Regions from separate parts of the Geobacillus sp. G4 genome, predicted to be linked through region 2. Evidence: riboswitches for the same ligand, from Rfam matches in the RefSeq annotation. Region 2 holds a riboswitch; each other region holds the start of a gene.
What was found. A riboswitch is a leader RNA that binds a small molecule or an ion and turns the genes downstream of it on or off. The one in region 2 is predicted to bind S-adenosylmethionine.
Positions count from the first base shown of each region.

Region 1: it holds a riboswitch for S-adenosylmethionine, as region 2 does, so the genes downstream of both, mtnK (S-methyl-5-thioribose kinase) here and metK (methionine adenosyltransferase) in region 2, are expected to answer to the same signal.
Region 3: it holds a riboswitch for S-adenosylmethionine, as region 2 does, so the genes downstream of both, ABS784_RS07880 (methionine ABC transporter ATP-binding protein) here and metK (methionine adenosyltransferase) in region 2, are expected to answer to the same signal.
Region 4: it holds a riboswitch for S-adenosylmethionine, as region 2 does, so the genes downstream of both, ABS784_RS00100 (hypothetical protein) here and metK (methionine adenosyltransferase) in region 2, are expected to answer to the same signal.

Region 1 covers NZ_JBEPJY010000001.1:409,585-417,295, reverse strand. The annotation lists gene ABS784_RS02080 (ABC transporter permease) at 1-275, opposite strand, end outside; gene ABS784_RS02075 (sugar ABC transporter ATP-binding protein) at 217-1,767, opposite strand; gene ABS784_RS02070 (sugar ABC transporter substrate-binding protein) at 1,764-2,924, opposite strand; gene mtnA (S-methyl-5-thioribose-1-phosphate isomerase) at 2,911-3,978, opposite strand; gene mtnK (S-methyl-5-thioribose kinase) at 4,061-5,251, opposite strand; SAM riboswitch class I at 5,392-5,560, opposite strand; gene ABS784_RS02055 (carbon-nitrogen family hydrolase) at 5,655-6,467, opposite strand; gene ABS784_RS02050 (pyridoxal phosphate-dependent aminotransferase) at 6,565-7,711, shown strand, end outside.
Region 2 covers NZ_JBEPJY010000002.1:338,290-346,000, reverse strand. The annotation lists gene ABS784_RS03920 (ABC transporter ATP-binding protein) at 1-617, opposite strand, end outside; gene ABS784_RS03915 (ABC transporter substrate-binding protein) at 636-1,640, opposite strand; gene ABS784_RS03910 (alpha/beta hydrolase family protein) at 1,932-2,720, shown strand; gene ABS784_RS03905 (DUF2584 domain-containing protein) at 2,813-3,055, shown strand; gene ABS784_RS03900 (Rpn family recombination-promoting nuclease/putative transposase) at 3,336-4,238, shown strand; gene pckA (phosphoenolpyruvate carboxykinase (ATP)) at 4,382-5,968, opposite strand; SAM riboswitch class I at 6,187-6,301, shown strand; gene metK (methionine adenosyltransferase) at 6,431-7,642, shown strand; gene ABS784_RS03885 (gamma carbonic anhydrase) at 7,665-7,711, opposite strand, start outside.
Region 3 covers NZ_JBEPJY010000005.1:70,283-77,993, reverse strand. The annotation lists gene ABS784_RS07920 (acetyl-CoA C-acetyltransferase) at 1-551, shown strand, start outside; gene ABS784_RS07915 (acyl-CoA dehydrogenase family protein) at 689-2,473, shown strand; gene ABS784_RS07910 (arsenate reductase family protein) at 2,551-2,916, shown strand; gene gcvH (glycine cleavage system protein GcvH) at 3,013-3,396, shown strand; gene ABS784_RS07900 (YusG family protein) at 3,472-3,708, shown strand; gene ABS784_RS07895 (toprim domain-containing protein) at 3,807-4,166, shown strand; gene ABS784_RS07890 (thioredoxin family protein) at 4,163-4,480, shown strand; gene ABS784_RS07885 (sterol-binding protein) at 4,631-4,978, shown strand; SAM riboswitch class I at 5,052-5,161, shown strand; gene ABS784_RS07880 (methionine ABC transporter ATP-binding protein) at 5,249-6,277, shown strand; gene ABS784_RS07875 (methionine ABC transporter permease) at 6,267-6,935, shown strand; gene ABS784_RS07870 (MetQ/NlpA family ABC transporter substrate-binding protein) at 6,951-7,711, shown strand, end outside.
Region 4 covers NZ_JBEPJY010000001.1:19,176-26,886, forward strand. The annotation lists gene ABS784_RS00075 (helix-turn-helix domain-containing protein) at 1-1,016, opposite strand, end outside; gene hutG (formimidoylglutamase) at 1,021-1,989, opposite strand; gene ABS784_RS00085 (PaaI family thioesterase) at 2,131-2,547, shown strand; gene ABS784_RS00090 (PaaI family thioesterase) at 2,747-3,229, opposite strand; gene ABS784_RS00095 (VOC family protein) at 3,383-3,766, opposite strand; gene ABS784_RS00100 (hypothetical protein) at 3,911-4,117, opposite strand; SAM riboswitch class I at 4,188-4,292, opposite strand; gene opp4A (oligopeptide ABC transporter substrate-binding protein) at 4,352-6,130, opposite strand; gene ABS784_RS00110 (ABC transporter permease) at 6,146-7,054, opposite strand; gene opp4B (oligopeptide ABC transporter permease) at 7,076-7,711, opposite strand, start outside.

The sequences.
Region 1 (7,711 bases), on a different contig from region 2:
CTCGCGATCGTCGCTAGGCTCACCGTCGAACCGACGGACAAATCGAAGCCGTCGACGATGAGCGAAAACGTAATGCCAATGGCCACCAAGGTGACGATCGAAATGGAACGCAAAATGTCACTGAAGTTTTCATACGTAAAAAATCGGTCTTGCGTGACGCCGAAGTAGGCGATAACGGCAAGAATGGCCAGCAAGGTGCCGTGTTTATACAACAATTCAAGAATGGACGGCGCCGTTTTTTTCGACGGCGTTGTGGAAACGGCTGGCTGGCTCATGGATCTCACCTCCGCTGCAATAGTAAACAAGCTGTTCATACGTCAGTTCAGCGGCCGGCAGGCGGGCGAGCAGCCGGCCGTCGACCATCACGTAGATGGTGTCGCAAATGTCAAGCAGCTCTTGAAATTCGCTGGAAAAGTACAGCACCGTTTTTCCTTCATCGGCAAGGGAGCGAATGATGGAAAACACCTCTTGCTTCGCGTGGACATCGATCCCTTTCGTCGGTTCGTCAAACAAAAAGACGCGTGCGTTTGTGTTCAGCCATTTGCCGATGACGACTTTTTGCTGGTTGCCGCCGCTTAAGTGGCGGACGGCCGTGGCGCTTGACGGCGGATGAATGCCGAGTGAGCGAATAAGCCCATCGGATTCAGCCGTTTCTTTCGTTCCGCTGATCCATTGCCAGCGCGACAGACGGGAAAGAAGACGGACGGTTACGTTCGTTTTCACCGACTCGGGCAAAAACAGCCCTTGTTTGCGCCGTTCTTCCGGGATGAGGCAAACGCCGGCGGCGATGGCTTCATAAGGCGATGAGAACACGTAACGTCTGCCATCAATTTCCCACTCGCCGGATGTGTTTCGATGGGCGATCAAGCTCTCAGCGAGCTCTGTCTTGCCGGCGCCGACCAAACCCGCGATGCCGACGATTTCGCCGCGGTGGGCGTATAGGTCGACCGTTGTCCCGGTTTTGTCGATCAAAATTCCGCGGGCGGCAAACGCGATGTCGCTTCCGTATGTGCGCCTTTGTTTCATCGTGACAGCCCGTCTTGTTCCGGTCATATGCAAGACGATGTCTTCAAGAGGCAAGCGGCGGGCATCTCCGTGATAGACGACGCGGCCGTCGCGCAAAATCGTCAGCCGGTCAGCGATCTCTTGAACTTCTTTCAGTTTATGAGAGATGTAAATAAAGCCGACGCCTTGCTGCTTCAGTTCATCGATGATGGCAAACAGACGCCTTGTTTCCGCCTCGCTTAAGGCGGCCGTCGGTTCGTCTAGGATGATATAGCGCGCGTTGGATGACAGCACTTTGGCGAGCACAATCAGCTGCTTTTCATGGAGCGAGCAGTCGCGAACCAATTTCGTCGGCGGCAACGACAGGCCGACGCGGCGAAGCAGGGCGGCGGCCCGCTCTTTTTCTTGACGCAGCGAGCGAATCGGCCGTTGCTTCACATGGACGAACTCGTCCGCTGCTACATTTTCGTAAATCGGCAAACCGGGAAACAGCGCTGTGTCGACTTCTTGAACGACGAGGCCGATGCCGGCTTGTTTTGCTTCGCGTGGCGATGAAAACGTGTATATTGTACCGTCGATTGTGATCGTACCAGCGTCAGGCGGAATGGCGCCGGCTAAAATGTTCATGAGCGTGCTTTTGCCGGCGCCGTTCATGCCTAAAAGGGCGTGGACTTCGCCAGGACGAACGTCGAAGTCCACGCCGTCAAGCACGCGCACGGCGCCAAACGATTTTTCAATGCCCTGCATTGACAACCTGTTCATTTTTTGTTCACCTGGGCTTCCAACGTTTTCATCCACGGCGAGATGGCGACATTGGATTGCCCCCAGCCCGGAATGTATTGTGAAAGCTCATTCATCGACACTTGTTTGTCCGGAAGATCGGACCGTTTCACTAAATGCGGCTCAAGCGAGTAAATGTTCGGCGTTTTTTCTCCAGCGATTTTTTGATACGCGAACCGCACTTGGACGCGGCCGACTTCGGCTGGGTCGGTCGCCGTTGTCGCCACCCATGGGCTGTTTGGTTTTTGGATCATTTGCAAGTCTTCATCGCTCAAATCGATGCCGTACACTTTAATTTCCGTGCGCCCAGCTTGCTCGATGGCGCGCGTCGCCCCTTTGGCGAACTCGTCCCAAGTTGCGAAGACAGCGTCAATGTCGCCTTTGTTCGGGTATTTTTTCAAAATCGCTTCCATTTGCGTTTGCGTGTCCAAAGCTGTGTTGGCGCTCGCCGTGCCGAACTTGGCGATTTCTTTAATGTTCGGATAGCGTTTTTTGAACGCGTCATAAATGACATGGCGGCGTTCCATCGGGGTAAAGCCGCCGACCCAAATCGTGACGATGTTGCCTTCTCCGTTTAAGTCTTCTGCGAGCGTTTTTAATGTTTTCCAGGCGAGGCTGTAGTCGTCTTGGTCGATGACGGTGACGCCGGGAATGTTCAAATCGTTGTCAAACGCCACAACTGGAATGCCTTTGGCGACGGCTTTTTTCACCGGGCCTTCGAGCGCATCAGCGCGGCCGTGATCAAGCAAAATGGCGTCCACATTTTGGGTAATGGCCGTCTCAACATACGATGCCATTTTGGTTAAATCGTTGTCCGCGTTGTAAATTTGCACTTCACCGCCGAATTTTTGCACTTGTTCTTTGACGCCGGCGATGTATTGCGATGAGAACGTGCCGATGGACAGTTGCATAATGGCGGCGATTTTCACCGGCTTTTTCAACTTTTCGGGAATGGCCGCTTGCTCGTCGCTTGTTGCCGTCGAGTGGCTGGATGTCGTTTCCGTTTTGTTGTTCGTGGTCTTGGCTCCGTTGGCTGGCTTGGAGCTAACGGCATCTTGCTCGTGTGTGCAGCCAGCCAAGATGGAGAACACGGCAAAGAAAAGAAGAAAAAGGGAAGATAAGGCCTTAAATCGTTTCATGTTGCTCCTCCTTTGTGAATAATGATGGCAGCGTTGCGTTGTAATTGCCGCGAATGATGCCTTTTTCGGTAATGATCGCGGTAATGAGTTCGTTTGGCGTTACGTCAAACGCCGGATTGTATACGTTGACGCCTTCCGGGGCGATGCGCACGCCGGCGATGTGGGTCACTTCATCCGGATGGCGCTCTTCGATCGGGATGTCCGCACCTGTTTTCGTCGTCAAATCGATCGTGGACAACGGCGCAGCGACGTAAAACGGAATGTCAAACGACTTCGCGAGCAAGGCCAGGCCGAACGTGCCGATTTTGTTCGCCGTATCGCCGTTTTGCGCGATCCGGTCGGCGCCGACGATGATGGCGCCAATGCCTTTCGCCTTGATCGCTTGCGCTGCCATGTTGTCGGTGATGAGCGTCACATCAACGCCCGCTTGCATCAGTTCCCAAGCGGTCAGGCGCGCCCCTTGCAACACCGGCCGCGTCTCGAGAGCGTAAACGGATAGTTCAATTCCTTTTTCTTTCGCCAAATAAAACGGGGCGAGCGCCGTTCCGTAGCGGGCGGTGGCGATCGAGCCGGCGTTGCAAATCGTCATCACCCGCTCGCCGGGCCTGAAGAGCGACAAGGCATGCTCGCCAATGCGGCGGCACACATCCTCGTCTTCTACTTGAATGCGAATTGCTTCGTGGACGAGCGTCGTTTTGGCCTCGTTGACGGAAAGGGCGTCGGCCGCAGCGGTGACGAGCCGATCGAGCGCCCAAAACAAGTTGACGGCAGTCGGCCGGGCACTGGCTAGGTAGTCACGATCTCGTTTCAAGCGACGGCGGAATTCATCGAGCGATTCGGTGTCGTAGCGTAAAGCGGCAAGCGCCAGGCCATAGGCGGCGGTGATGCCGATCGCCGGCGCGCCGCGCACTTTCAGCGTGGCAATCGCCTCATAGACGTCTTCCAGAGTGTGCAAGTCGATATATTCGATGATGGATGGAAGCTTTTGCTGGTTTAAAATCGTCACATGCGTCTCGCGCCATTCAACGGAGCGTGGGATGGCAAAGGTGCTCATCGCCATCTTCCTTTCTCTTTTTTTTGGTTTGTCCGGGTCAGCGCCGCGCAGCTTGCGTCGAGACCCGGACGATTGTATGGCATTATTGTTCCGTTTCGGCAAACAGGCGGCGGAAGTCTTCCGTTCCGGTGAACACGCGGCGCTCAATGATCAAGCGGCGGCCGAGACGGAGGGCATGCCGTTTGGCAACAAGCCGTTCATCTTTGTGCTCGATGCCGTCAAGGTCCGCCACATGGGCGAGGCCGATCGTCCGGCGGATGACTTCGCAGCCGGCAAAGCCGACGGCGTCGATGAACGCGTGCCGGAGCACGTCCTCGAGCAAGCCCGGCGTCGCGGCGTACGTTTCCACGCTCTCGGTGCGCCAAAGGTTTGAGAACACGGACGCAAAGACGTCCCATGTCCGGTCGATGTGGTCAAAGAGCGGTTGGCGCTCTAATTCAGAGCGGGACAACGCATTTAACAGCAAATTGGCGAAAAATTGGCCAAGGTCAAACCCGATCGGACCGTAAAAGGCGAATTCTGGGTCGATCACTTTCGTTTCGTCGGCGCTTACGAAAATGCTGCCGGTATGCAAATCGCCATGCAAGAGCACATCGGCTTCGGTTAAAAACTTGCGCTTCAGCTTTGCTGCTTCCAGGTGGAGGCGGTCATCGCGCCAAAGCGCTTCAACGTCTGGGCGCAATTCGTCTTCAAAGTTGTTCGTTTCATGGTCAAAAAACGGGTCGGTGAAGACGAGGTCTTCGGTAATTTTGCACAGTTCCGGATTGACGAAGCTTTGCGCCAATTTCTTTTTCTCTTGCTGGTTCATGCCGAAGTCAGACGTATAAAACGCCGTTTTGGCAACAAACTCGCCGATATGCTGGGACAAAAGCGGATACGTTTTCCCTTCGATCAGCCCTTTGCGGGCGATTTGCAAACGGGATAAGTCTTCCATCACCGTAATGGCGAGCGATTCGTCAGAATAGTAGACTTTCGGCACGTATTGCGGCACGTAGCTCGCAAACGTGCGCAGCGCGTTGCTTTCAATGACAGCGCGCTTTAACGTGAGCGGCCAGCTTTCGCCGACCACTTTGGCGTACGGCAACGCTTGTTTGATGATGACGCCTTGTTTCGTTTCTTGATCGACGATATGAAAAACAAGGTTCAAGTTCCCGTCGCCGATCTCGCGGCAGGCAAGCGGCGCTCCGTCGCGGAATAGGCCGAGGCGGACAGCGAGCGCCACCGCCTTCGGTTCGGTCAGCGGTTCGTAAACCGATGTTTGAACAGTGGTCATTTCCTTGTTCCCCCTTTTTTCATTTCGCTCGTTTTCAAATGCCGGTTCTGGCGCGACGCTGAAATCTCGGCGTTTCCGGCAAATGAAAAAGCCTCTTTCGCATACGGAAAGAGGCTTGAAGATTCATTCGTTCTTCGCGCCTCTTATCTTTCAGAAAGACATCGGTCTTTCTGTTGGACTTAGCACCGTGCCCTGCGGAAGCATGACGCTTCCGGCGCCGCCCTTGGCGTGCGCCCTATCTCACGATAGTATTACGGTCGGTTGCTGGGCTTCATTGGGCCAATTCCCTCAGCCAACTCTTGATAAGAGTACCGATTTCTCGTATTCAGTTTTTGCAATTTTCACGATGTTGTCAATCGTTTGGTTGTTTGATTCGAATGATACATGGTCGATCAATCGATTGTCAATACGTTTTGAAAAAATTTTTTGCCGCTTCGTAGTCGTGCGGCCGGCGGTCGGCAAACACCGGGATGCGCGCGCGGACGTCCGCAACGAGTGCGGGATCGATGTCGGCCGAGAGAATGCCCGGCTTCTCGTCCGCCTCGGCGATCACTTCGCCCCATGGGTCGATGACGAGCGAATGGCCGGCAAAGACGTTGTTCGGGTCGCGGCCAGCCCGGTTGCAGGCGACGACGTAGCATTGGTTTTCAATCGCCCGCGCCATCAAGAGCGTCCGCCAATGGTGCAGGCGGGGAAGCGGCCATTCGGCGACGACAAACAGCACTTCCGCCCCAGCCAAAGCATGGGCGCGAATCCACTCCGGAAAGCGGATGTCATAGCAAATGACCCCGGCGCATGCAAGCCCGTCGAGCGAAAACAAGCCTAAGCTGCTTCCCGGCTGCAAATACAAATGTTCATCCATTAATTGGAACAGATGGAGTTTGCTGTATTCGCCGACGATTTGACCGCTCCGGTCGGCCACGATCATCGTGTTCGTCACGCCGGTTGTTGTTTTTTTAGCGACCGAGCCGGCGACGAGATGGATGTTGTGTGCTTGCGCTAGGCGGGAGGCGAACGCTTTCGCCCGTTCGGCGCCTTCGTCGGCAATCTCATCTAGGCGCGTCAAATCGTAGCCGGTCGTCCATAATTCCGGCAGCACGATGATATTCGCGCCGTCCTTGACGGCCGATTCAATGGCGCTTTCCGCGCACCGTTCGTTTTCGTTCGGGTCGCCAAACGCAATATCAAGCTGGAGGCAGGCGATGCGGATCGTCATGAGTTTTCACCTCGAAAAAATTTTGCTTTACATTTTGCTTTTTACGATATATGATGTTGCACTAGAATTTCAAGAATTTTTTAAGAAGGTGTGGGCGATGACGATGGAAATTCCTTTTTCCGAGCTGCTTGAGCAGCTGCCAAAGCAATTTTTCGCCTCGCTTGTCGCAAAAGTCGGGGAGAAAATCAAGGCCGGATGCGACGTGATCAATTTAGGGCAAGGCAACCCGGATCAGCCGACGCCAAAGCATATCGTTGAGGCGATGCAGCGGGCGGCGGCCAATCCGAAATACCATAAATATTCGCCATTTCAAGGCTACTTCTTTTTGAAAGAAGCCATTGCCGCGTTTTACGCGCGTGAATACGGGGTGAACGTCGATCCAGACCGCGAAGTCGCCATTTTGTTCGGCGGCAAGGCCGGGCTTGTCGAGCTGCCGCTTTGCCTCGTCAACCCGGGCGATGTGGTGCTTGTCCCGGACCCGGGCTATCCGGACTATTGGTCGGGGATCGCGCTTGCCCGCGCGCGGATGGAAATGATGCCGCTTGTTGCGGAAAACGGTTTTTTGCCGGACTATGAAGCCATTCCGGCGGCAGTGGCCGACCGAGCGAAGCTCATGTTTTTAAACTATCCGAACAATCCGACCGGTGCGACGGCGACAAAGGAATTTTTCGCGGAGACGGTGGCGTTTGCCGCCAAGCACGGCATTGCCGTCGTGCACGATTTCGCTTATGGAGCGATCGGCTTTGACGGCCGGAAACCGGTCAGCTTCCTGGAAGCCGATGGGGCGAAAGACGTCGGCGTCGAAATTTATACGTTTTCGAAAACATACAATATGGCCGGCTGGCGCGCGGCGTTTGCCGTCGGCAACGAGCGGATCATTCGGGCGCTTGAGCTTTTGCAGGATCATTTGTATGTCAGCTTGTTCGGCGCCATCCAGGAAGCGGCCGCCGCGGCGCTCCTTGGTCCGCAAGATTGTGTCACGGAGTTGGTCGCATTGTATGAGGCGCGCCGCAATGCGTTCATCGCTGCGCTCTGCGAGATCGGTTGGGAAGCGCCGGCGCCATATGGGTCGTTTTTCGCCTGGCTTCCGCTGCCAAAAGGCATATCATCCGCTGAGTTTGCCGACATGCTGCTTGAGCGGGCGCATGTCGCCGTCGCCCCAGGCATCGGGTTCGGCGAGCACGGCGAAGGGTATGTGCGCGTCGGCCTCTTGACCGATGAAGCGCGGCTTCGCGAAGCAGCGG
Region 2 (7,711 bases):
GCGATGGCTTCTTCGATGTCATGGGTGACGAGCACCGCTGTTTTTTCGTATTGTTTTAACGTCTTCCAAACGAGTTCTTCCAGTTTCAGCTTTGTTTGTTGATCGAGGGCGGAAAACGGTTCATCAAGCAAAAGCAGCTTCGGGTCGGTCGCCAACGTGCGCACGAGCGCCGCGCGCTGGCGCATGCCGCCGGACAGCTGGCTCGGGTAATACAACTCGACGCCGGCTAGGCCGATCTCCGACAGCAGAGCGAGCGCTCGTTCTTTCGTGTCAGCGGTCAGCGTGTCGGTGATTTTCAACCCGAGAAGGATGTTTTCTTCGATCGTTTTCCACGGAAACAAATAGTCTTGCTGAAGCATGTAGCCGACCGCGCGCCGCGCCGCCGGCGCGGCCGTTCCGCTCGGCCAAATCGGTTGGCCTTCGATGTGGACCGCCCCTTCCGTCGGCTCAATCAGCCCAGCGATGATCGACAAAAGCGTCGTTTTGCCGCAGCCGCTTGGGCCGAGAAAGGAGACAAATTCTCCTTTCTCGACGGACAGCGACACGTCATCGAGCGCAGTGACAGCGGTCGTTTTCGTCAAATACGTATGCGAAAGGCGGTCGATCGAAAGAAACATGACGTTCACCCGCTTTCGTCAATCGTTCATCGCTTTTTTGGCAAACGACGAATCGACAAGCGTATTCAGGTCGATGCGCTTCGGCAGCTCGCCGGCTTCGGCCATAATGGTTTGCAAGTTGTTCCATTCTTCTTCATCCAAAATCGGATCGGTCGCATAGGTCCCTTGGCTTTTGTAGCGCTCAACCACTTTTTCGATGATGGCCGAGTCCGTGTCCTTAAAGTACGGTTGAATGGCTTTGGCAATTTCAGCTGCGCTGTGCGATTCGACCCATTGCTGCGCTTTGTAGATCGCGCGCGTAAATTTTTCAATCACGTCTTTGTTTTCGTTCATGTAGCTTCGTTTTGCCATATACGACGTGTACGGCACGCGCCCGGATTCGGTGCCGAATGAAGCGACGATATAGCCTTTCCCTTCTTGTTCAAAAATGCTCGCTGTTGGCTCAAACAGCTGGACGAAATCGCCGGTGCCGCTCGCAAAGGCGTTGGCGATATTGGCGAAATCGACGTTTTGAATGAGATGCAAATCGTTGTGCGGGTCAATGCCGTGTTTTTTCAGCACAAACTCGCCGACCATCTGCGGCATGCCGCCTTTCCGTTGGCCGAGGAACGTGCTTCCTTTCAACATCTCCCATGTAAAGTGGCCGATTTTTTTGCGCGAGACGAGAAACGTTCCGTCCGTCTGGGTCAGTTGGGCAAAGTTGATGACCGGGTCGTCCGTTCCTTGGCTGTAGACGTAAATCGACGTTTCCGAGCCGACAAGGGCGATGTCCGCGCCGCCGGAAAGCAGCGTCGTCATCGTTTTGTCGCCGCCCCATGTCGTCGTCAGTTCGACATCCAGCCCCTCTTCTTTAAAGAAGCCTTTTGCCAGGGCGACGTACTGTGGTGCGTAAAAAATCGAGTGCGTCACTTCGGCGAGCCGCACTTTTTGGAGCGGCTTTTCGCTTTGGCCCCCGTCATTCGTGCAGGCGGAAAGCGGCAAAAGCAGCAGAAGCGAGCATAACCATACGGCCCATTTTTTCATGTTCGTTAACCCCCTTGGTTCGCATGCGGTAAACCGTGGTTTCACCTTATCGTATGCACGCAGCCAAAATGTGTGAATGCCTAGAAAAAATGGGCGGTCGAACGAGAACGGGCGGCGGTCGGGACGCTCCTCGCGCTCCAGGGCTTTTTCAAGCTGACGCTCGGCCAAGGGGCGGCATGCACCAACAGCGAGGCAGTCGGACAGCCCCACTTGCCCTAATGAAAGAAGGCGTTGGGGGATGATGACGGGTGGTTCGCATCATCTGTTTTCGCGTAGGAAGGAGGCAGGCGTATGGACGGGGACATCATCGACCAATACCGGTTTCCGTCGCCGCATCCGGGAATCGATGTGTTCTTTGTCACCTATATGTCCCAAGGGCTGAAGGTGAAAGGATTTTTAGCGGCGCCGAAGCGAAAAGGCGTTTATGACGGGTTTTTGTATTTGCGCGGCGGCATCAAAAACGTCGGGCAAGTGCGGGTGCCGCGCCTTGTCCAATTCGCTTCGCACGGGTTTGTCGTCTTCGCTCCGCTCTATCGCGGCAATGGGGGCGGAGAAGGAAACGAAGATTTCGCCGGTGAAGACCGTTATGACGCGCTCGCTGGGTTTCATCTCCTTCGCCGCCATCCGCTCGTCCATCCCGGGCGCGTTCACATGTTCGGCTTCTCCCGCGGCGGGGCGATGGCGCTCCATGCCGCCCTAATGGCCGAGGGGGTCTGTTCGGTGGCGGTCTGGGGAGGGGTGGCGGATATGGAGCTTACGTATTGGGAGCGGCCTGACTTGCGGCGGATGATGAAGCGCGTCATCGGCGGGACGCCGAACAAATGCCCGGAGCGCTACCGGCACCGCACGCCGCTCTATCATCTGGAACGGCTCAAGGCCCCGGTGCTCATCATCCACGGCGAGCGCGATGAGAACGTCTCGATTGAGCACGCCTGGCGGCTGGAACGGCGGCTGAAGCAGCTCGGCAAACCGGTCACGGCTTGGTACTTCCCTGAGTTCACCCACTATTTTCCGCCGCAAGCCAATCGCGAGACGGTGCAAAGGCTCACGGAATGGATGAAACAACAGCCGACGATGTGATACGATACAACTAGAGGGGCGGCTGCGTGCGCCGCTCGGGTGGCGGCGCGGCCGCCAACGAATCGATGGGGTGCCAAGGAGGTTGGAATCATATGGGCATGCCGATGGAGCTGCAGACGGTCATTGTGACAAAAGGAAAGGAACAGCGCGTTCAAGGAAATGTGTTTGTGTTGAAAAAAGAAGGCTACCGCTTGTATCCGCTTGACGTGCCGCTTGAAGTGCGCCGGACGGTGCAAAGCGAAGCGAGCGGCGTCGCGGTCGTGAGAAAGCTCGAATGGGAAGACAGTCGGACGACGGTGACGTATGAGCTCGTCAGCCTGTATTCGACGAATTGAACGAGGCTGCACACCATGAAGCGGCTGAATGAGAGCTGAACGGGTTCATCGGCCAGGAGCGCAAACGGAAGAACGGTTTGCGCTCTTGGCTCAAGTTTTTTCCGTCTATAGTTAACTTGTGGCGTCAGGCCGGTTCAGACAAGCATAAAAATAGCCTTTGCTTGAGGATTTCCTGTGCGACGTTTGATCATACCATAAAAAAAGTAGGGGGGAGGAGAAGGAGTTTGGCCGCGGAGAGCGAATATCATACGATGAATTCGATGCCGCAAGGAGGGGAAACGTGGCCAAACCGCGAATCGATCACGACCGGTTGTTCAAAGAGTTGCTGTCGACGTTTTTCGAAGAGTTTTTGCTTCTTTTCTTTCCCAACGTGTACGAGCACATCGACGTTCGCCACCTTTCTTTCCTCACAGAAGAACTGTTTACCGACGTGACGGCCGGAGAGAAGCATCGCGTCGACTTGTTGGTCGAAACGAAGATGAAGGGGGAGGAAGGGCTCATCATCGTCCATGTCGAACACCAAAGCTACGCACAGCGGACCTTCCCCGAGCGAATGTTCCTCTACTTCAGCCGCTTGTTTCAAAAATACCGCCGCCGCATTGTTCCGATCGCCATCTTCAGCTATGATGAACACCACGATGAACCTTCCTCATTGGTCGTCCAGTTTCCGTTTTTGACGGTTCTCGATTTTCGTTACTTGACGGTGGAGCTGCGCAAACTGCCGTGGCGCGCGTACATCCGCCATGACAATCCCGTCGCCGCTGCCTTGTTAAGCAAAATGGGGTATAATGAAGAAGAAAAGGTCGAAGTGAAAAAAGAATTTTTGCGCATGCTCGTCCGCCTTGAGCTCGATGAGGCGAAACAGCGGCTGTTGTTCGGTTTTTTTGAAACGTATTTGCGGTTGTCCGAAGAGGAGGAAGCCAAACTGCGAAACGAGGTGAGCCAAATGGAAACGAAGGAAGCGAAGCAAGTGATGGAGCTCATCGTCTCGTACGAACAGCGGGGAATGGAAAAGGGAATTCAACAAGGAGTCAAACAAGGGATGAAGCAAGGGCGCCAAAAAGGGATTGAGGAAGGGAAGCTCGACGTGGTGAAGAGAATGCTGGCGAAAGGGTATGATGTCGACACGATCCACGAACTGACCGGGCTGCCGGTTGAGAAGATCGAACGGGTGAAGGGGTAAGCAGAGCAGACTCTTCGCCGTCGAGCCTCACATTGTCGTCGACCCCCAATCGTGCAAAAACCCCGGGGGATCGACGACAATCATTTTATGCGTTCGAAAAAACAGCCGGACAGGGAACGGCTCCCTGTCCGGCCGGGTTCTTGTTACACGAGCGGTCCGCCGAGTTTTTCGATCGTCGGGTCGATATGGGCGAACTTTCGGAAGTTGGCGCGGAACTTTTGCGCCAGCTCTTTTGCTTTTTGTTCGTACGCTTGTTTGTCAGCCCATGTGTTTTGCGGCTGCAGGACGTCATCCGGCACGCCGGGGACGTGGGTTGGGATAGCGAGGCCGAAAATCGGGTCTTGCACCGTTTCGACGTTGTCCAGCTCCCCTTCGACGGCGGCTTGCACCATCGCCCGGGTGTAGGCGAGCTTCATGCGGCTGCCGACGCCGTACGGTCCCCCTGTCCAGCCGGTGTTGACCAAAAAGACGCGGACGTTGTGTTCGGCGATTTTTTGCCCGAGCATTTCCGCGTATTCGACGGCCGGGCGCGGCAAAAACGGTGCGCCAAAGCACGTTGAGAACGTTGCTTCCGGTTCGGTGACGCCGCGTTCGGTGCCGGCGAGTTTGCTTGTGTAGCCGCTTAAGAAATGGTACATCGCCTGTTCGCGCGTCAGCTTGCTGATTGGCGGCAGGACGCCGAACGCATCAGCCGTCAAAAACACGATCGTGGACGGATGGCCGGCGACGCTTGGGTCGACGATGTTTTTGATCGCTTGAAGCGGGTAGGCGGCGCGCGTGTTTTCCGTCAGCGTGCCGTCGTCGTAATTCGGCACCCGCGTCGCGTCGTCGAGGACGACGTTTTCGAGCACCGCGCCGAAGCCGATGGCGTCAAAAATTTGCGGCTCTTTCTCGCGCGATAGGTTGATGCATTTCGCATAGCAGCCGCCTTCGATGTTGAAAATGCCGCGGTTTGACCAGCCGTGCTCATCATCGCCGATCAAGCGGCGGTTCGGGTCGGTCGAGAGCGTCGTTTTTCCCGTTCCCGACAAGCCGAAAAAGAGGGCGACGTCGCCTTCCTGGCCGACGTTGGCCGAGCAGTGCATCGGCAGGATGCCTTGTTCCGGCAGCAAATAGTTCATCACCGAGAAAATCGATTTTTTCATTTCGCCGGCATACTCGGTGCCGCCGATCAACACGGTGCGCCGTTCAAACGAGATGATGATGAACGCTTCCGAGCGCGTGCCGTCAACTTTCGGGTCGGCTTTAAAGTTCGGCGCGCAAATGACGGTGAATTGCGGCTCATGCGCGGCGAGCTCTTCGGCGTTCGGCCGGATGAACAGCTGATGAACGAACAAGTTGTGCCAGGCGAATTCGTTGACGACTTGAATCGGCAGCCGGGATTTCGGATCGGCGCCGGCAAAGCCTTTAAACACGAACAGTTCATCTTTCTTCATTAAATAGTCGAGCACTTTGTCGTACAGTTTATCAAACGTCTCCGGAGACATCGGCTGGTTGACCGCGCCCCAGTCGATCGTTTGCTTCGTTGACGGTTCTTCGACGATGTATTTGTCTTTCGGCGACCGCCCTGTGTACTTGCCGGTTGTCACCGCGACGGCTCCGGTGTGCGTCAGCCGTCCTTCGTTCCGCCGCAGGACTTTCTCGACGAGCTCGGCGACGGACAGTTGATGATGCACGTACGGTTTTTGCAGCAATAAATCAAGCTTATTCGTCATGTTTGCGATCCCCATATTCAAAACCTGCCTTCTTTTTGTAATCACTCTTGAAAATAGTATAACACATTTTTATTAATAGTCCATACTAATTGTGTGGGTTTTTCAAACTTTATTTTGCCCAATGTGTTGGTTTCCTTGAGGAAAGAATTTTCGCGGCTGGAAATGATAAAAAATGAATTTTGATAGTTGACTTTGCCGATTCCGTTGCGATAAGATAAGTCATTGAACGGATACTCTTATCCCGAGCCGGTGGAGGGACAGGCCCGATGAAGCCCAGCAACCGTCACAACTGTACATGTGTGAAATGGTGCTAACCTGTGGCAAGGCGCAGTCCTTGAACGATAAGAGTGAAAGGAAGCAATACGATTGCCATGACCTTTCCTCAGCCGTTACAGGAAAGGTTTTTTATATTGCGAAGGGAAAAAGGGAAATGAGTTCCGTGTCGCCACATTATGCCAAGAGGAGGAAACAAACCGAATGTCAGCCAAACGCCGCTTGTTTACTTCAGAGTCTGTGACGGAAGGACATCCGGATAAAATTTGCGACCAAATTTCTGACGCCATTTTGGATGCCATTTTGGAAAAAGATCCAAACGCCCGCGTCGCCTGCGAAACGAGCGTTACGACCGGGCTGGTGCTCGTGAGCGGGGAAATCACGACATCAACATACGTGGACATTCCGCGCATCGTCCGCGATACGGTCCGGGAGATCGGCTACACGCGCGCCAAATACGGATTTGACGCCGATACGTGCGCGGTGCTGACATCGATTGACGAACAATCGCCGGACATTGCGATGGGGGTGGACCGGGCGCTCGAGGCGCGCGAAGGTCAGATGACTGACGAGGAAATCGAAGCGATCGGCGCCGGCGACCAAGGATTGATGTTTGGGTTCGCCTGCAATGAGACGGAAGAATTGATGCCGATGCCGATTTCGCTTGCGCACCGCTTGGCGCGCCGATTGGCGGAAGTGCGCAAAACGGACGTCTTGCCGTACTTGCGGCCGGACGGGAAAACGCAAGTGACGATCGAATACGATGAAAACGGCAAACCGGTGCGCGTCGATACGATCGTCGTTTCCGCGCAGCACCATCCGGAAATTACGCAAGAGCAAATCCAGCGCGACATTAAAGAGCAGGTCATCAAGCCGGTCGTGCCCGCGGAGCTGCTTGATGAGAACACGAAATATTTCATCAACCCGACAGGACGGTTTGTCATCGGCGGTCCGCAAGGGGATGCTGGGTTGACGGGGCGCAAAATCATCGTCGATACGTACGGCGGCTACGCCCGCCACGGCGGTGGCGCGTTCTCGGGCAAAGATCCGACGAAAGTCGACCGCTCGGCGGCGTATGCGGCCCGCTATGTCGCGAAAAACATCGTCGCGGCAGGACTGGCCGACAAATGCGAAGTGCAGCTTGCCTACGCGATCGGCGTCGCCCGCCCAGTTTCGATTTCGATCGATACGTTCGGCACCGGCAAAGTGTCGGAAGACATTTTGATTGAAGTCGTGCGCAACAACTTCGATCTCCGCCCGGCGGGCATCATCAAAATGCTCGACCTTCGCCGCCCGATTTACAAACAGACGGCTGCTTACGGCCATTTTGGGCGTACGGACATCGACCTGCCGTGGGAGCGCACCGACAAAGCCGCCTTGTTGAAAGAACAAGCGCTGGCGTTGGCGGACAAGTGATGAAAGAAAAAGAGCTGCCTGATCACGGCAGCTCTTTTTTGTCGGCGCACGATGTCCGCTGTTGCTGCA
Region 3 (7,711 bases), on a different contig from region 2:
AAGTCGTCTTTACACAAGATGAAGGCGTGCGCCCGGACACGAATATGGAAACGCTCGCGAAACTCCGGCCGGCGTTTGCGGTAAATGGCACCGTCACCGCCGGCAACGCGTCGCAAATGAGCGACGGGGCGGCGGCGGTCATGGTGATGGACCGCGAAAAAGCGGAGTCGCTCGGCTTGAAGCCGCTCGGCAAGTTTCGTTCGTTCGCGGTTGCCGGCGTGCCGCCGGAAGTGATGGGGATCGGCCCGGTCGCTGCGGTGCCGAAAGCGTTGAAGCTGGCCGGCCTTGAGCTGTCCGACATCGGTTTGATCGAGCTGAACGAAGCGTTCGCCTCGCAATCGATCCAAGTCATCCGCGAACTTGGGTTGGATGAAGACATTGTCAACGTCAACGGCGGGGCGATTGCTCTAGGCCACCCGCTCGGCTGCACGGGCGCGAAGCTGACATTGTCTTTGCTTTACGAAATGCGGCGCCGCAACGTGCAGTTCGGCATCGTCACGATGTGCATCGGCGGCGGCATGGGAGCGGCCGGCGTGTTTGAGCTGCTGTAGCGGCAGCTGACAGCGAGCGGGCTTCATCAGCTCGCGCGAGGCATGCATCCGCATTTGCCCGGCTGCATGGAACGTCTATTTCCCGGGCGGCGTTGCCGCCCGGATCATCAATCATCTTTCGGGGGAGGAAATCAACGATGGCCAAAACGATGGAAGAAGCGATCAAAGGCGGCAGCTTTTTGATTGAAGACATTCCGGCGGAGCGCGTGTTTACGCCGGAAGATTTCACCGACGAACATCATATGATTGCCAAAACGACGGAAGAGTATGTCAACAATGAAGTGCTCCCGCAGCTCGAGCATTTGGAAAACCACGAGTTTGACCGTTCCGTGAAATTGCTTCGCAAAGCGGGCGAGCTCGGCTTGTTAAGCGCTGACATTCCGGAAGAATACGGCGGTTTGGGCCTAGATAAAGTCAGTTCGGCCATCATTGCGGAAAAAATGGCGCCGGCCGGCGGTTTTGCCATTTCGCACGGGGCGCACGTCGGAATTGGCTCGCTGCCGATTGTGTTGTTTGGCACGGAAGAACAAAAACAAAAATATTTGCCGTATTTAGCGACCGGCGAAAAAATCGCCGCCTACGCCTTGACGGAGCCTGGCTCGGGTTCGGACGCCCTCGGCGCGAAAACGACGGCGAGATTAAACGCGGAAGGCACGCATTACATTTTAAACGGCGAAAAACAATGGATCACCAACTCCGGTTTTGCTGATGTGTTTGTCGTCTATGCAAAAGTCGACGGCGAACATTTCACCGCGTTCATCGTGGAACGCGACTTCCCGGGCGTTTCAACTGGTCCGGAAGAAAAGAAAATGGGGATTAAAAGCTCGTCGACAAGAACGCTCATTTTGCAAGATGTGCCGGTGCCGAAAGAAAACGTGCTCGGTGAAATCGGAAAAGGCCATGTCATCGCCTTCAACATTTTGAACATCGGCCGCTACAAGCTTGGGTTAGGGGCGGTCGGCGGCGCGAAGCGGGCGCTTGAAATCACGCTCAAATACGCCAATCAGCGCCAGCAATTCAAACGGCCGATTTCGCAGTTTACGTTGACGCAGGAAAAATTCGCGACGATGGCGTCGCGCCTGTATGCCGCCGAAAGCTCGGTTTACCGCACGGTCGGCTTGTTCGATGAACGGATGGGCCTGCTTGATGCGGAAAAGGCGAAAGATGGCAAAGAAGTGGCGAAATCGATCGCCGAATATGCGATCGAATGCTCATTGAACAAGTTTTTTGCCACGGAAGTGCTCGATTACATCGTGGATGAAGGCGTGCAAATCCACGGCGGGTACGGCTTTATGCAGGAATACGAAATTGAGCGCGCCTACCGCGATTCGCGCATCAACCGCATTTTCGAGGGGACGAACGAAATCAACCGCCTTCTCGTGCCGGGCATGTATTTGAAAAAGGCGTTAAAAGGCGAGCTGCCGCTCTTCCAAAAAGCGCAGCAGCTTCAGGAAGAACTGATGATGATGGCCGCCGAAGAGCCGGGGACGGGCGCGCTGGAACAAGAGAAATACTTGGTGCGCAACGCGAAAAAAATCGCCTTGATGGTCGCCGGTTTAGCGGCGCAAAAATACGGCCAGCGCATTGAAGAAGAGCAAGAAGTGCTCGTCAACATCGCCGACATCGTCTCGAACATTTATGCGATGGAATCAGCGCTTTTGCGCACGGAAAAAGCGATTCAGGCGAGCGGTGAGGAGAAAAACAAACAAAAATTGCTGTACACGCAAATTTTCTGCCAAGAGGCGTTCAATGAAATTGAAGCCCATGCGAAAGAAACGCTCGTCGCCGTCGAACAAGGAGACACGCTGCGGATGATGCTCGCCGCTCTCCGACGGCTGACGCGCCATACGCCGATCAACGTGATCGCGAAAAAACGCGAAGCGGCCGCCGCGCTCATTGAAGCCGAACGGTATATTGTGTGATAATGGGAAGTGCCAGGCGTTTGCCTGGTGCTTCTTATTTGTTTGCCACACAGCGGAAATGAAAGGGAGGAGTGAAGATGGCGCTCACGCTCTATTGGTATCCAAAATGCGGAACGTGCCGGAAGGCGAAAAAATGGTTGGATGAACACGGCATTGAGGTGCAAACGGTGCATTTGGTCGACGAGCCGCTGACGAAAGAGCAGCTCGCCCGTTTGCACCGTCAAAGCGGGCTGCCGCTCAAAAAATTTTTCAACACGAGCGGGATGAAATACCGCGAGCTTGGCTTGAAGGACAAGCTCGACCGCGCATCGGAAGACGAGATGCTCGATTGGCTCGCCTCGGACGGGATGTTGGTCAAACGGCCGATTTTGACGGACGGCGAGCGGGTCGTCGTGGGCTTTCGCGAACAAGAATACGAGGCGTTTTTCGCGGCGGGGACATAAAAAATTTTTTGCAAAATCGGGTGAATTCAGTGAGTTTTTGCGGAAAATCGGTTATGATGAAAAGGAATATACATTTTGTCGCAATGGAGGGATACGATGAACACGCCGAAAGAACTTCGCTATACAAAGGAGCATGAGTGGGTGCGCGTGGAAGGAGAGAACGTGCGCATCGGCATTACGGATTACGCCCAATCAGAGCTTGGCGACATCGTCTTTGTCGAGCTGCCGGAAGTCGGCGCAGAGGTTACGGCGAACGAGCCGTTCGGCAGCGTTGAATCGGTGAAAACGGTCTCGGAATTGTATGCGCCGATCAGCGGCACGGTCGTTGAAGTGAATGAGGCGTTAAATGACCATCCGGAGTACGTGAACGAATCGCCGTATGACAAAGCGTGGATGATCGTCGTCAAACCGAATGATTTGAGCGAAATCGACAATTTGTTGACGGCGGAACAATACGAGGCGATGATCAACGAAGGATAAACGTTCCTGCAATCTTCGCTTCGATTCGGGCACTCTATACATACCGGAATTTGATTGAAAAAAGGGGTGCTCGCGATGGCGCTGCAAACGACGCGCATAGATGTCACGGACCGGATCATCGGCAAACTGAACGGCCGCTCGCTGGAGTTGTACGAGGAAGGAGAGCTCATCGGGCGCCTTCCGCTTCCGGCGGCCGTCCCGTTGAAAAAGGGGTATACCGAACAAAACGGAAGAATTTACAAACAGGTGACCGCTACCGTTGAGCCGGACCAAAAATATGTCGATTGCGACGGGGAAGCGGGCTGGTGTTGAAAGGCAACGGTGGATGGCCGTTGCTTTTCATTTTCAACATTTGGCCGGCGCAAGACATACAATAATAGTATCCTCATTTGAAGTTAGGTGGGTCGGACATGCGACGCGTGGAAAAAGTGATCATCGTCGAAGGGCGATCAGACAAGCAAAAAGTGGCGGCGGTGCTGAACGAACCAGTCGTCATCGTCTGCACAAACGGCACGATCAGTGATGCGCGCCTTGAGGAGCTGGCCGATGAGCTGGAAGGATGCGATGTATACGTCTTGGCCGATGCCGATGAGGCGGGAGAAAAATTGCGCCGGCAGTTTCGCCGCATGTTTCCAGAGGCGGAGCATCTTTACATTGACCGGGCGTATGGCGAAGTGGCGGCCGCTCCGCCTTGGCACTTGGCGCAAGTGCTGTTGCGCGCTCGTTTCGACGTCCGCATCGAATCGCTCATGAGGGGAAGAGGCGAGTGAAAGCGATCGACCGAAACGATGTCATGCGAGTGGTGGAAGTCGAGCCGCTTCTGGCCCTTTACTTGTATACCCCGCTGTGCGGCACGTGCCAGCTGGCGCGGCGGATGCTTGTGGTGGTGGAGCAGTTGTTTCCGGCGCTGCCGTTTTACGAAACAGACATTAACTATATCCCCGAGCAGGCGGCCGAGTGGAAAATTGAAAGCGTCCCTTGCCTGCTTCTTTTTAGGGACGGAACGGTCGCAGGCAAGTGGTATGCCTTTCATTCCGTTCCGTATTTGTACGAAGTGATTCAAGCCTGCTTGCCGTCCCGATGATTCGCCTTTTTTTGACGCTGTTTGACACATTTCTTGGGAAATGACAAAAACGGCGCTCGTTCGTCAACGGGTTGTCGAGATTTTTGTAAAGGATTCTCCCCCCTTTGAATGGAAATAAAGGAAACAAAGGAAAATGGGGGAGGATGCGCAATGGAAATGCGTGAATTGATCGGGCAATTCGTGGAACGGATGCAAGGGTTGCGCCATTTGATGCCGATTTTGCCGGATGAGCAGCTGTATGTTCGGTTTGAAAGCGATGACGAAACCGCCTTGCTGTTGATCGGCAAGGAATCAGCCGCTAGAGGGATGGAAAACGATGAACGGAAAACATTGACGGTGCGCGGTTCCAAAGAGGCGCTCGCGTCCCTGCTGAACGGCGAACTGAAGCTGCAGCAGCTCGTCCGGTTGCGTGAAGTGCACGTGTCAGGAAGCTTCCGCCAGCTTTTGCTTCTTGAATCGCTCCTCCATTTGGCCAAGCCTTATCGGGACGTCGGATAAAAAAGATGTTGACACGCTTCGACAGACAATGATACAATCACATTCGTAGTCAATTGAATAGGCGATTGTTGCGCTCTTATCAAGAGAGGTGGAGGGATGTGCCCAATGAAGCCCGGCAACCGTCAGCGCATGTGCTGAAATGGTGCCAATTCACACAAAGCGGCCTGCTTTGAGAGATAAGAGACGGAATGGTGCACAATACCTTTCTGTTCTCTGCGGGCAGAAAGGTTTTCTTTTTGCGCTCTGCCGCTTGGGGAGGAAGGTGAAACGATGATTACACTCGAACAAGTGACGAAAATCTATCAAGCGGCCAACGGTTCGGTCACGGCAGTCGACAATGTGTCGCTTGAGATTCGCGAAGGAGAAATTTTCGGCATTATCGGCTACAGCGGCGCTGGGAAAAGCACGCTCATCCGCTTGCTCAATGGGCTCGAGAAGCCGACGAGCGGCCGGGTGGTCGTCGCCGGGCGCGATATGACGCGCGTGAAAGGGCGGGAGCTGCGCAAGGCGCGCCAAGAAATCGGGATGATTTTCCAGCATTTCAACTTGCTTTGGTCTCGCACAGTCAGGGAAAACATTGCCTTTCCGCTTGAAATTGCCGGCGTCCCGAAAGAGGAGCGGAACAAGCGGGTGGATGAATTGATCGAGCTTGTCGGCCTTTCCGGGCGCGAGGATGCCTACCCGTCGCAGCTGAGCGGCGGGCAAAAGCAGCGGGTCGGCATCGCCCGGGCGCTCGCCAACAACCCGAAAGTCTTGCTGTGCGACGAGGCGACATCGGCGTTGGACCCGCAGACGACCGATGCGATTTTGGACTTGCTCGTTGACATCAACAAGCGTCTCGGGCTGACGATTGTGCTGATCACCCATGAAATGCACGTCATCCGCAAAATTTGCGACCGCGTTGCGGTGATGGAAAGCGGCCGAATCGTCGAGCAAGGCGAAGTGCTGCATGTGTTCCGCAACCCGCAGCAACCGATTACGAAACGGTTCGTCAAGCAGCTGATCGAGCCCGAGGAGACGGAAGAGGCGATTTCTCATTTGTTTGGCCAATACCCGAGCGGGCTGATCGCGCAGCTGACGTTCGTCGGCGCGGCAGCCGGAAAGCCGCTCATCACCGAGGTGGTGCGTCAGTTTGCCGTCGATGTCAACATTTTGCAAGGGAAAATTTCGCAAACCCATCAAGGCGCCTATGGGGTGCTGTTCGTGCACCTCGACGGGGCGAGGGATGAAATCGACCGGGCGCTTGACTATATTCAACGCCAGCAAGTAGCGGTGGAGGTGATTCACGATGCTCGCTAACCTCCTGCCGAACGTGCAATGGGAGACGATGTGGGCGGCGACGGTCGAGACGCTGTATATGACGGGAGTGGCGGTGGCGGCCACTTTCGTCCTCGGAATCGTTCTTGGCTTGCTTCTATTTTTGACAGCGAAGGGCAACCTATGGGAAAACCGGTTTGTCAATACAGTGATTGCTGCGTTTGTGAACATTTTCCGCTCTATTCCGTTTATTATTTTGATCATTTTGCTCATTCCGTTTACAACATGGCTCGTCGGGACGATGCTTGGCGCCAATGCGGCGCTGCCGGCTTTGGTCATTGGGGCCGCGCCGTTTTACGCCCGCATGGTCGAAATCGCTCTTCGCGAAATTGATAAAGGCGTCATCGAAGCAGCTCAAGCGATGGGCGCCTCAACGTGGACGATCATTTGGAAAGTGCTGCTGCCGGAGTCTTTGCCGGCGCTTGTCTCCGGCATTACGGTGACGGCGGTGTCGCTCGTCAGCTATACAGCGATGGCTGGAGCCATCGGCGCCGGCGGGCTTGGGAACTTGGCGTATTTGGAAGGGTTCCAGCGCAACCATAACGATGTGACATTTGTCGCAACCGTATTGGTGTTGGTCATTGTATTTATCATTCAGCTGATCGGTGACTTTGTCACTTCGAAAATCGATAAACGATAAAGGGGGAAACAACTGATGAAGAAATGGTTGGGTGTGTTGCTCGCCGCCATTCTCGTGCTCGCTTTGGCGGCATGCGGCGGCAACAAGAACGACAACGCGGAAGGCGGCAAAGACGGCAAATTGGTGAAGCTGAAAGTCGGCGCTTCGAACGTGCCGCATGCGGAAATTTTGGAAAAAGCGAAACCGATTTTGAAGAAAAAAGGCATCGACTTGGAGATCATCACATTCCAAGATTACATCTTGCCGAACAAAGCGTTGGCGGAGAAGCAAATCGATGCCAACTACTTCCAACACATCCCGTATTTAGAATCGCAAAAGAAAGAATACGGTTATGATTTCGTCAACGCCGGCGGCATTCATATCGAGCCGATCGGCTTATACTCGAAAAAATACAAAAGCATTGAAGAACTGCCGGACGGTGCGACGATCATCATGAGCAACTCGGTCGCCGACCATGGCCGCATTTTGTCGATGCTGCAAGAAAAAGGGCTCATTAAATTGAAACCGGGCGTCGATAAAACGAAAGCGACGGTCAACGACATCGTGGAAAACCCGAAACATTTGAAATTTAAGGCCGATGTCGACGCCGGGCTTCTGCCGCAAATTTACAAAAACGGCGAAGGCGATGCGGTGCTGATCAACGCCAACTATGCGCTTGACGCCGGTTTGGACCCGGCGAAAGACCCGATCGCCGTTGAGTCGCCGAAAAACAATCCGTATGTGAACATTATTGCGGTGCGCAAAGGCGATGAAAACCGGAAAGAAATCAAAACGCT
Region 4 (7,711 bases), on a different contig from region 2:
CGCTCGGTTCCGCCGCGGTCAAGGCCGTATGTTTTCATAAACCGGCGGATTTGCGCCAAGATGCTCGTCAGCCGCGTCCGCACCATCTCCGGGCTCGGAAACGGCGGCTTCCAATGGGAGAATTCGCGCCGCAGCCATCGCTTCACCCCTTCATGGTCGAACCGCTCGAGCATCTCGATCCATTGCCGCTGCTCCTCCGGCGTCAAAAAGGGATCGAGCTCACGCCACTGTTCGTATTCCGAAGCGGGAGCGATCACTTGGCGATAGCCAATGAAAAACGTCGTCTCCAGCAACCGGCGGGCCGCTTGGTATTGCCCGCGCACCGTTTTCCGACCATCAGGCGGCATCACGACAACCGCGAGCGGCTCATGATGCTCCTCTTCCCAATCGCGCAACAGCTTCCACGCCTCTTCTTTCCCGTCGCCCGGCAAATCGGGAAGCAGGCAAACCGCCATATGGGTGAGCGGCAATACGCGCGCCCGTCCGCGAAACGGATAGCTCGTTAAAAAGCGGATCACTTCCCGAGACAAGGCAGGCTGTTCCGCCTGCACAAGCCATACATGGGTGGAAGCTGCGGCGGGGTCATCGTAAAATAATGCGCGGTAGTCGTCATGGCCGTCAAAACCCGCTGTCAGGCTCGAGCGGCTGTTGGAGGAAAGCGAAACCGCCGTCCTCAACGCTTGTTTCAGCTTGGCGGGCTCAAGCGGCTTCACAAGCAAATCGACGCATTGCCAGTCGATGGCTTGTTTCGCCCGCGCAAACGTCGCCTCGGCCGTTGCGGCAATCACGCGTTGGCAAAACAAGCGGACGTGGGATGTCGCCTTCGACCATCGTTCATACGGAATCATATCCAGTTCGACGTACAATAGCTCCGGCGCCTCCCGCTCAAGAAACGCCATCATCTCCTCGACCGTAGCCGCCGTATATACTTGCTCAATCGGCAAGGAATACGCGGAAACGAGCCAGCGGATCGCTTCTCGTTCCTTGTCGTCCCGTTCGGCAATGACCAATTTCACGTTCTCACCGCCTTGGCTGCAAGCGTTGAAAATGAAGGAGCGCCTCCATGCAAAAGGCGGCCGCCAACGCCACCGTTTTTCCGCCTTCATCCAAGAGTGGATTGACTTCGCAAAGGTCGACGCTGATCGTTTTCGGATGGGAAACGATTCGGCGGATGAGCGCGCGCGCCAGAGACGGGGCGAGCCCAAACGGCGACGGCGCGCTCACCCCCGGCGCGGCAGCCGCGCTGATGGCGTCCATGCAAATGGTCAACATCACGGCATCGTGATGAGCGGCAAATTCCTCGATTTGTTCATAGGCGGCCTCAATCGGCCCTGCGGTCAACTCGTCTTCCATCATGTACCGGCAGCCGTACTTCTCGGCCGCCGCAAACAGCGCTACTGTGTTGCTGAGCCGTTGAATGCCAAGGCAGAAGTAGCTAGCTCGCTCGTCTTGATCCAATATTTGCCGAAACATCGTCCCCGATGTCGGGCCATCGTCGTACGGACGCAAATCGAAATGGGCGTCAATGTTGATGATGCCAATGCTTGCCTTGGGCCCGAGCGCTTCGCGGACGCCTAAGTAATGGCCGTACGCCGTCTCATGGCCGCCGCCGATCACCACAGGCGTAATTCCGTTCCTCAACAGGCTGGCGACTGTTTGTCCAAGCTCCATCTGGCTTTGTTCAAGCCGTTCGTCGATGCAAACGACATCGCCTGCGTCATAGACGGTTATCCCCTCTGGAAAATGCCAAGGCAGCCGGGCCAGCGCCGCTTTAATGGCGGCCGGAGCCTCTTTCGCCCCTTGGCGTCCTTGGTTGCGGCGCACTCCTTCGTCGCATGCAAACCCAATGAATGCCGCCGCTCGTTCCACCGGCTCCAATGGCTGCGACAAATCGAGCAAGCGAATGCGCTGATGAAGACGAAACGCCCGCTCATCGCTCACGCTGTCAATCCGCCCCGTCCAACGGAAGGCGTCTGGCGGTTGATACATGAGACCATCTCCTTTCCATCATCAGCTTCTTGTTTCTTTCGCTGCCGCTTTGCCGTTCTCCTCCTCACGGACGTGAAAAGAGGAAATCGCCGCCGTTTGGCGAATAAAAAAACATGATTGACAACAGAAAGGGTGTTCCAGATGAAGCCAATGACCAACTTGCACGATGTCATCGCCGGTCAAAGCGCGCCGCCGCCATGCGACAAGTCGCTTGGCGTCCGCTTGACGGAAGCCCAAGACGGCTATGCGAAAGGCGTATGGGCGATCAGCGAATCGCTTCTCAACGGCAACGGGGTGATTATGGGCGGATTTGTCGGAGCGGCGGCGGACATTCTCATGGCTTATGCGGTGACGACCTTGCTTCGCGATGACCAAATGCACGCCTCCATCAACTTGCAGACGACATTTCACCGCCCGGCAGCGGCTGGGGAAGCCGAAATCGAGGCTAGGGTGGAAAAGTTCGGGAAAACCGTCGCTTATGTGACCGCCATCGTGCGGCAAAACGGCAAAGACGTGGCGAGCGCCACATCGTCAGTGCTGATCATGGACAAACCGTGAAGATGATGGATCTTCGAAGGAAAGAGCGTTTTTGCACATCGTCTTCCTTGAACTCGACGGGGAGAAACAGCAGCGGTAGAGGTGATCATGAGAGGCAAGCGCATGGCGAAACGAGGCAGGCACAGCCGTTTTCAATCAGTGGCCAAGCGCCGGAGAAAGCGCTGTCAAAAAACCTCTCTCCGGCGCTTTTCGTCGCTTGTTACGCACGGACAAACGTTTTCGGCATAACAACGGCCACGACTTGGCCGCGGGCGCACAGTTCGCCGTTAGCGAACACTTCCGTATCAACTTGCCATTTTTTCGGATGAATCTCCGTCACGGTGCCGACGGCGACAAGCGGCACACCGTGCGGCGTCGGCTTGACGAAATCAACGTGAAGCGACGCCGTGACAAAGCGCGGCGGCGTTTCCCCGCTCCCTGGTTCATGGCCATTTTTCCGATGCAACGCCAGCGCCGCCGACCCGGTGCCGTGGCAGTCGATGAGCGAGGCGATCAGCCCGCCGTACACAAACCCGGGGATCGCCGTATGTTCCGGGCGCGGTGTATAGACGGTCACCGTTTTGTCCCCTTGCCAACCGGTGCGGAAGTGATGGCCTTGCTCGTTCAATCGCCCGCATCCGTAGCACCAGGCGAATTCATCCGGATAGTCGTCTTGAATGGCGTGAACGATCGTTTCTTCCACTTGATCCTCCCCCCTCTCTTTTTCTAGTATATCATTGCATCAGGAAGACGGCGAGCCCGAACATGGCAATAAGCCACAGGCCTTGCCGAACGAGGCAGCCAGACGGCAAATTCATAGGCGGCCGAAACAGCGGGCCGCCTGCCGTTTGTTCAATTATTGCCCCGGCTCATAAAACTCGATCCATTCGCCGTCCGGACCGAGGAAAAACAAATATTTCGCCCCGTTCGGAAGCGTCGTAATGTCGTTCCAAACAAGCGGGACGCCTAGCGATTGAAGCCGTTCTTTCTCTTGCTCGATGCCTTCCACCGTAAACGCCACATGGTGCACTTTTCCTTCCGTCGGCAAATTCGGGTTGTATCCTTCGATCAGCTCGACGATGATCGAGCCGTCAATTCCTAAAAACGCCAGTTTCATCGTTCCGTTCGTATGGATCATCTCGCTTAACAGCTCAAGGCCGACGACGTTTTGGTAAAACTCCTTCGATGCCTCGATGTCTTTCACTTGAATGCCGACATGCTCGAACTTTTTAACTGCCATTGCTTGCTCTCCCTTTCCATTATGGACTTGAAAACACCGCCCGTAAATACGGCGTCATGCGTGCAGGGAAAATCTTTTTTTCCCGAGCTCCGCCCATATGCAGCGATCAAGGGCGTACGTCCCTTCTAACTTCCGCTCATCCGCCTAGGCATTCATCAGCAAAATAGAAAATGTCGTTGCTTGCATCTCCCCATATAGATGGCTATATCCATCCCCGCGGTCGACATGCACCACCGCTTGCGGGTCCAACTGAATGAGCTCCGCCTGCACACAGCGCATCACATGAACAGCGAACGCCGCGGCCGGCAAGTGCGACACCATGCAGGCGCGGAGAGAATAAAGTTCTGCCACCGTTTTTCTCACCTCCCATCAATCAAAAACCCCCTTCGCCTCGGAATGATGCGAAGGGGGTCATGAGCCATTCTTATCATCCAAAGCGAAACCGCTTTGCGGGTGTTAGCACCTTGCCAGCGGCAGGTTGCTGTGGGGTCATCAAGCCCGTTCTCTCGCCCACTCTTGATAAGACGTATGCAATTTGTTTTTTTATTTTTTATGCTATCATACATAATCCGCGACAGCAATCATTTATTCCGACACCTCCGGCTGTTCTGATGTGACTCCGACGTCTTTCCACGTTAGCTTCGAGCTTGGATCGACCGTGAAGTTGGCAACGCGGTTGTTGACCGCGTAGATAGCCGAACGATACAACGTTGGAATAACCGGCACCTCTTCATTCATCAACTTTTGCCATTCACTATAAATTTTCCGGCGGTATTCTTTATCAAACGCCTGCTCGGAATGTCCTTTTTCAAGCAGCTCATCGTTTTTCTCATTCACCCAGCGCGAGTAGTTGAACATGACGTTGCGGCCGTACAATCCGTACGGATCGACATCTGTTCCCGTCCCCCATGCGGCGGCGTACACATCGACTTTCGGATCGTCTTTTTCAACCATGTCATAGAACGAGTTAAATTCCGCCAAACGGCCGTCCACTAATTGGACATCCAAGCCCACATCTTTCCAGCATTGCATATAAAACTTTGCCAACGGCTCGGCAATGTCGCCGCCGCTCATTGACAAGAAGTTGATCGTGAACTTTTTGCCGTTCGGGTCTTCGCGCAGGCCATCGCCATTCACATCTTTATAGCCAGCCTCATCGAGCAGCTGTTTCGCTTTTTCCGGGTTATATGTGTATCCTTTGATTGTTTTGTCATGATAACCCGGGAACGACGGAGGAATGAGTGTTGTCGCCGGGAAGCGCAAGCCATGGTACAAGCGGTCAGCTACCTCTTGGTTGTTGATGGCATACGCCATCGCTTGGCGCAGCTTTTTGTTTTGGAATTTCGGGTTGTCCATCACATTTTCTTGCTTTTTCGCATCCCAATGGCCGAGTTTAAAACCGATGTAATTGTAGGCCAGGTCAATTTTGCCAATAAACTGAATGTTTTTCGTTCCCTTCGCATTCAAATATTGATCCGTCGGGAATTCCGCAACGTCAATATCGCCTTTTTTCAACGCTTGCAGCACCACTTGCGGGCTGACGACTTTCAGAATGACCCCTGCCAAATTCGGCTTGCCTGCCCAGTAGTCATCATTGCGGACGAACTCCACCGATTCGCCTGGCACGATTTTCTTTACTTTAAACGGGCCAAAGCCGATCGGGTTTTTCCGAATTTTATCTGATTGCGCCAATTGTTTGATTGGCACATCTTTCAAATAATGCTTCGGTAGCGGGTACGCCCAAATGCCGGTCAACACAGACGGGTTCGCATGCTTCCATGTGATCGTCAACGTCTTTTTGTCGATCACTTTAATGCCGGCGATTTTATCGGCTTTGCCGCTATGGTATTCGTCCATGCCGACGATGTCTTGGATGAGCGCGTCGCCGTAGCGGACGCCGGTATAATCTTTATGGCCGATGACCAAATACGCATACTCCAAGTCTTCCGCCGTCACCGGCTGGCCGTCATGCCAGTTGACATTATCTTTGATGCGGATCGTCATCGTTTTTTTGTCGTCGGACAGCTCATATGTGGCGGCGCCATCGTTCGTAATTTCATAGTCTCCATTTGTTCGGAAGAGTGATTCATCGAAAAATTGCAAAATTTCAGCGTCTGGAACACCTGTGTAGAACGCGTAGCTGAGCGTCCCTTCAAACGGCGTGTCGGACACAAGTCCGTATTTCAACACACCGCCATCGATGATTTTCCCGTCGTTTTTCACGGTCATCGGGAATTTGCTGATGTCTTCTTTTTGAGCAGCCGGTTTGCTTTTGCCTCCTTCTGCAGTCGTCGACGAGTTGCTCGTGCATCCGGCGAGCACGAGCAAGAGCGCGGCTAGCGCCGCCAGCCACTTTTTCTTCACTGTTTTCTTCCCCCTTTATCCTAATCGTTGTCTTGCATCAGCCGCGCGTTTCAGCGCTTGGCCAATGAAATTTATGCACAGCATCATCACTAAAATGAGCAATGATGCAGGCAGCCATACCCACCATTTGTTTTGCAGCACGTCTGGGTTGGTCGCATAGCTGACCAACGTCCCTAAACTCGGCGTGCTTTCCGGCAGGCCAAATCCAAGGTAAGTGAGCCCGGATTCAATGCCGATGTTGCCGGCCAAATTCAACGTCAAATTGACGATGATAATGGAGCTTAAATTCGGCAAAATTTGAAACAAAATGATTTTCCAATCCGGCGTTCCAAGCGTCTTTGAAGCGCTTACGTAATCCAACTCGCGCTCAGCGAGCGTTTTCGCACGGATGAGCCGAGCTTTGCCGGTCCATAAAAATGCACTCATAATCAAAATAAACGTCATGACGTTGTATTTCGGTACAATCGCTACAAATACGATGACAAGCATCAAAAATGGCAATACAAGAATAAAATCGATGATGCGCATGATGACATTGTCAACCCAACCGCCGAAATAGCCGGCCACCAACCCGACAACAAGGCCGATCGCCCCAGTGATCAACGTAATGGCCAGCCCAATCGTAAATGAATTGCGGGCGCCGATAATCAGTTGACCGAACACATCGCGGCCGCCGTAGTCAGTACCGAGCCAATGTTCCACCGATGGCGGCGAGTGGATGGCTAAAAAGTCCACTTTTACAATTTCCTCTTGATCTAAAAAAATCGAAGCTCCATAGACGATCAGTAAAATGATGGTCAATATAACGAGAGAGACAAGAGCGAGCCGATCACGGACGAGCTCCCGCCACATAATCGAGAGGGCGGAAGGGCTTTTTTCAACAGTTATTTCGACTGGTGCAGGGCCGTTGGCCTCGATTTTCATGTTCAATGCCTTCCTCCCTTCCTACTCAATGCGAATGCGCGGGTCGACCGCACTTAAAATGATGTCGGACAACAATGTCCCCACTAGCGTCGCCACACCGGAAATCATGACGAGCGCCGTCACGACGCTGTAGTCGCGCTGCATAATCGACTGCAAAAACAACTGCCCAAGCCCAGGATAGCTGTAAATCGACTCTAAAAAGACCGACCCGCCAATAAGCCCAGTAATTTCATAGCCCAAAAAAGCCGCGATTGGCAAAAACGAATTGCGGAAAATGTGCCGCCAGTAAATGTGCCGCTCCGGCACTCCTTTGGCGCGTGCCGTTTTCACGAAATCTTTCACTTTCGTATCGATGATTTCGCTGCGCAAATATTGAATGGTCACAACCGTGTTAAGAAGCGCTCCAGACAAGGCCGGAAGCATAAGATGGTTCAGTTTGCTTAAATAGTAGGCAAGCGTCCCTTCCTCAATTTGAATGTCCACACTCCCGCCGGTCGGAAACCAACCGAGATGAAAGCCGAAAATAAACAACATAATCAACGCAAAAATAAAGAGCGGAGTCGCATAACCAATATAGCTGTAGCCGACAATGAGCTTGTCAGCCCACGTGTCGGTCCACCGCCCGGACACGATGCCAAGCGGAATGGCGATGAGATA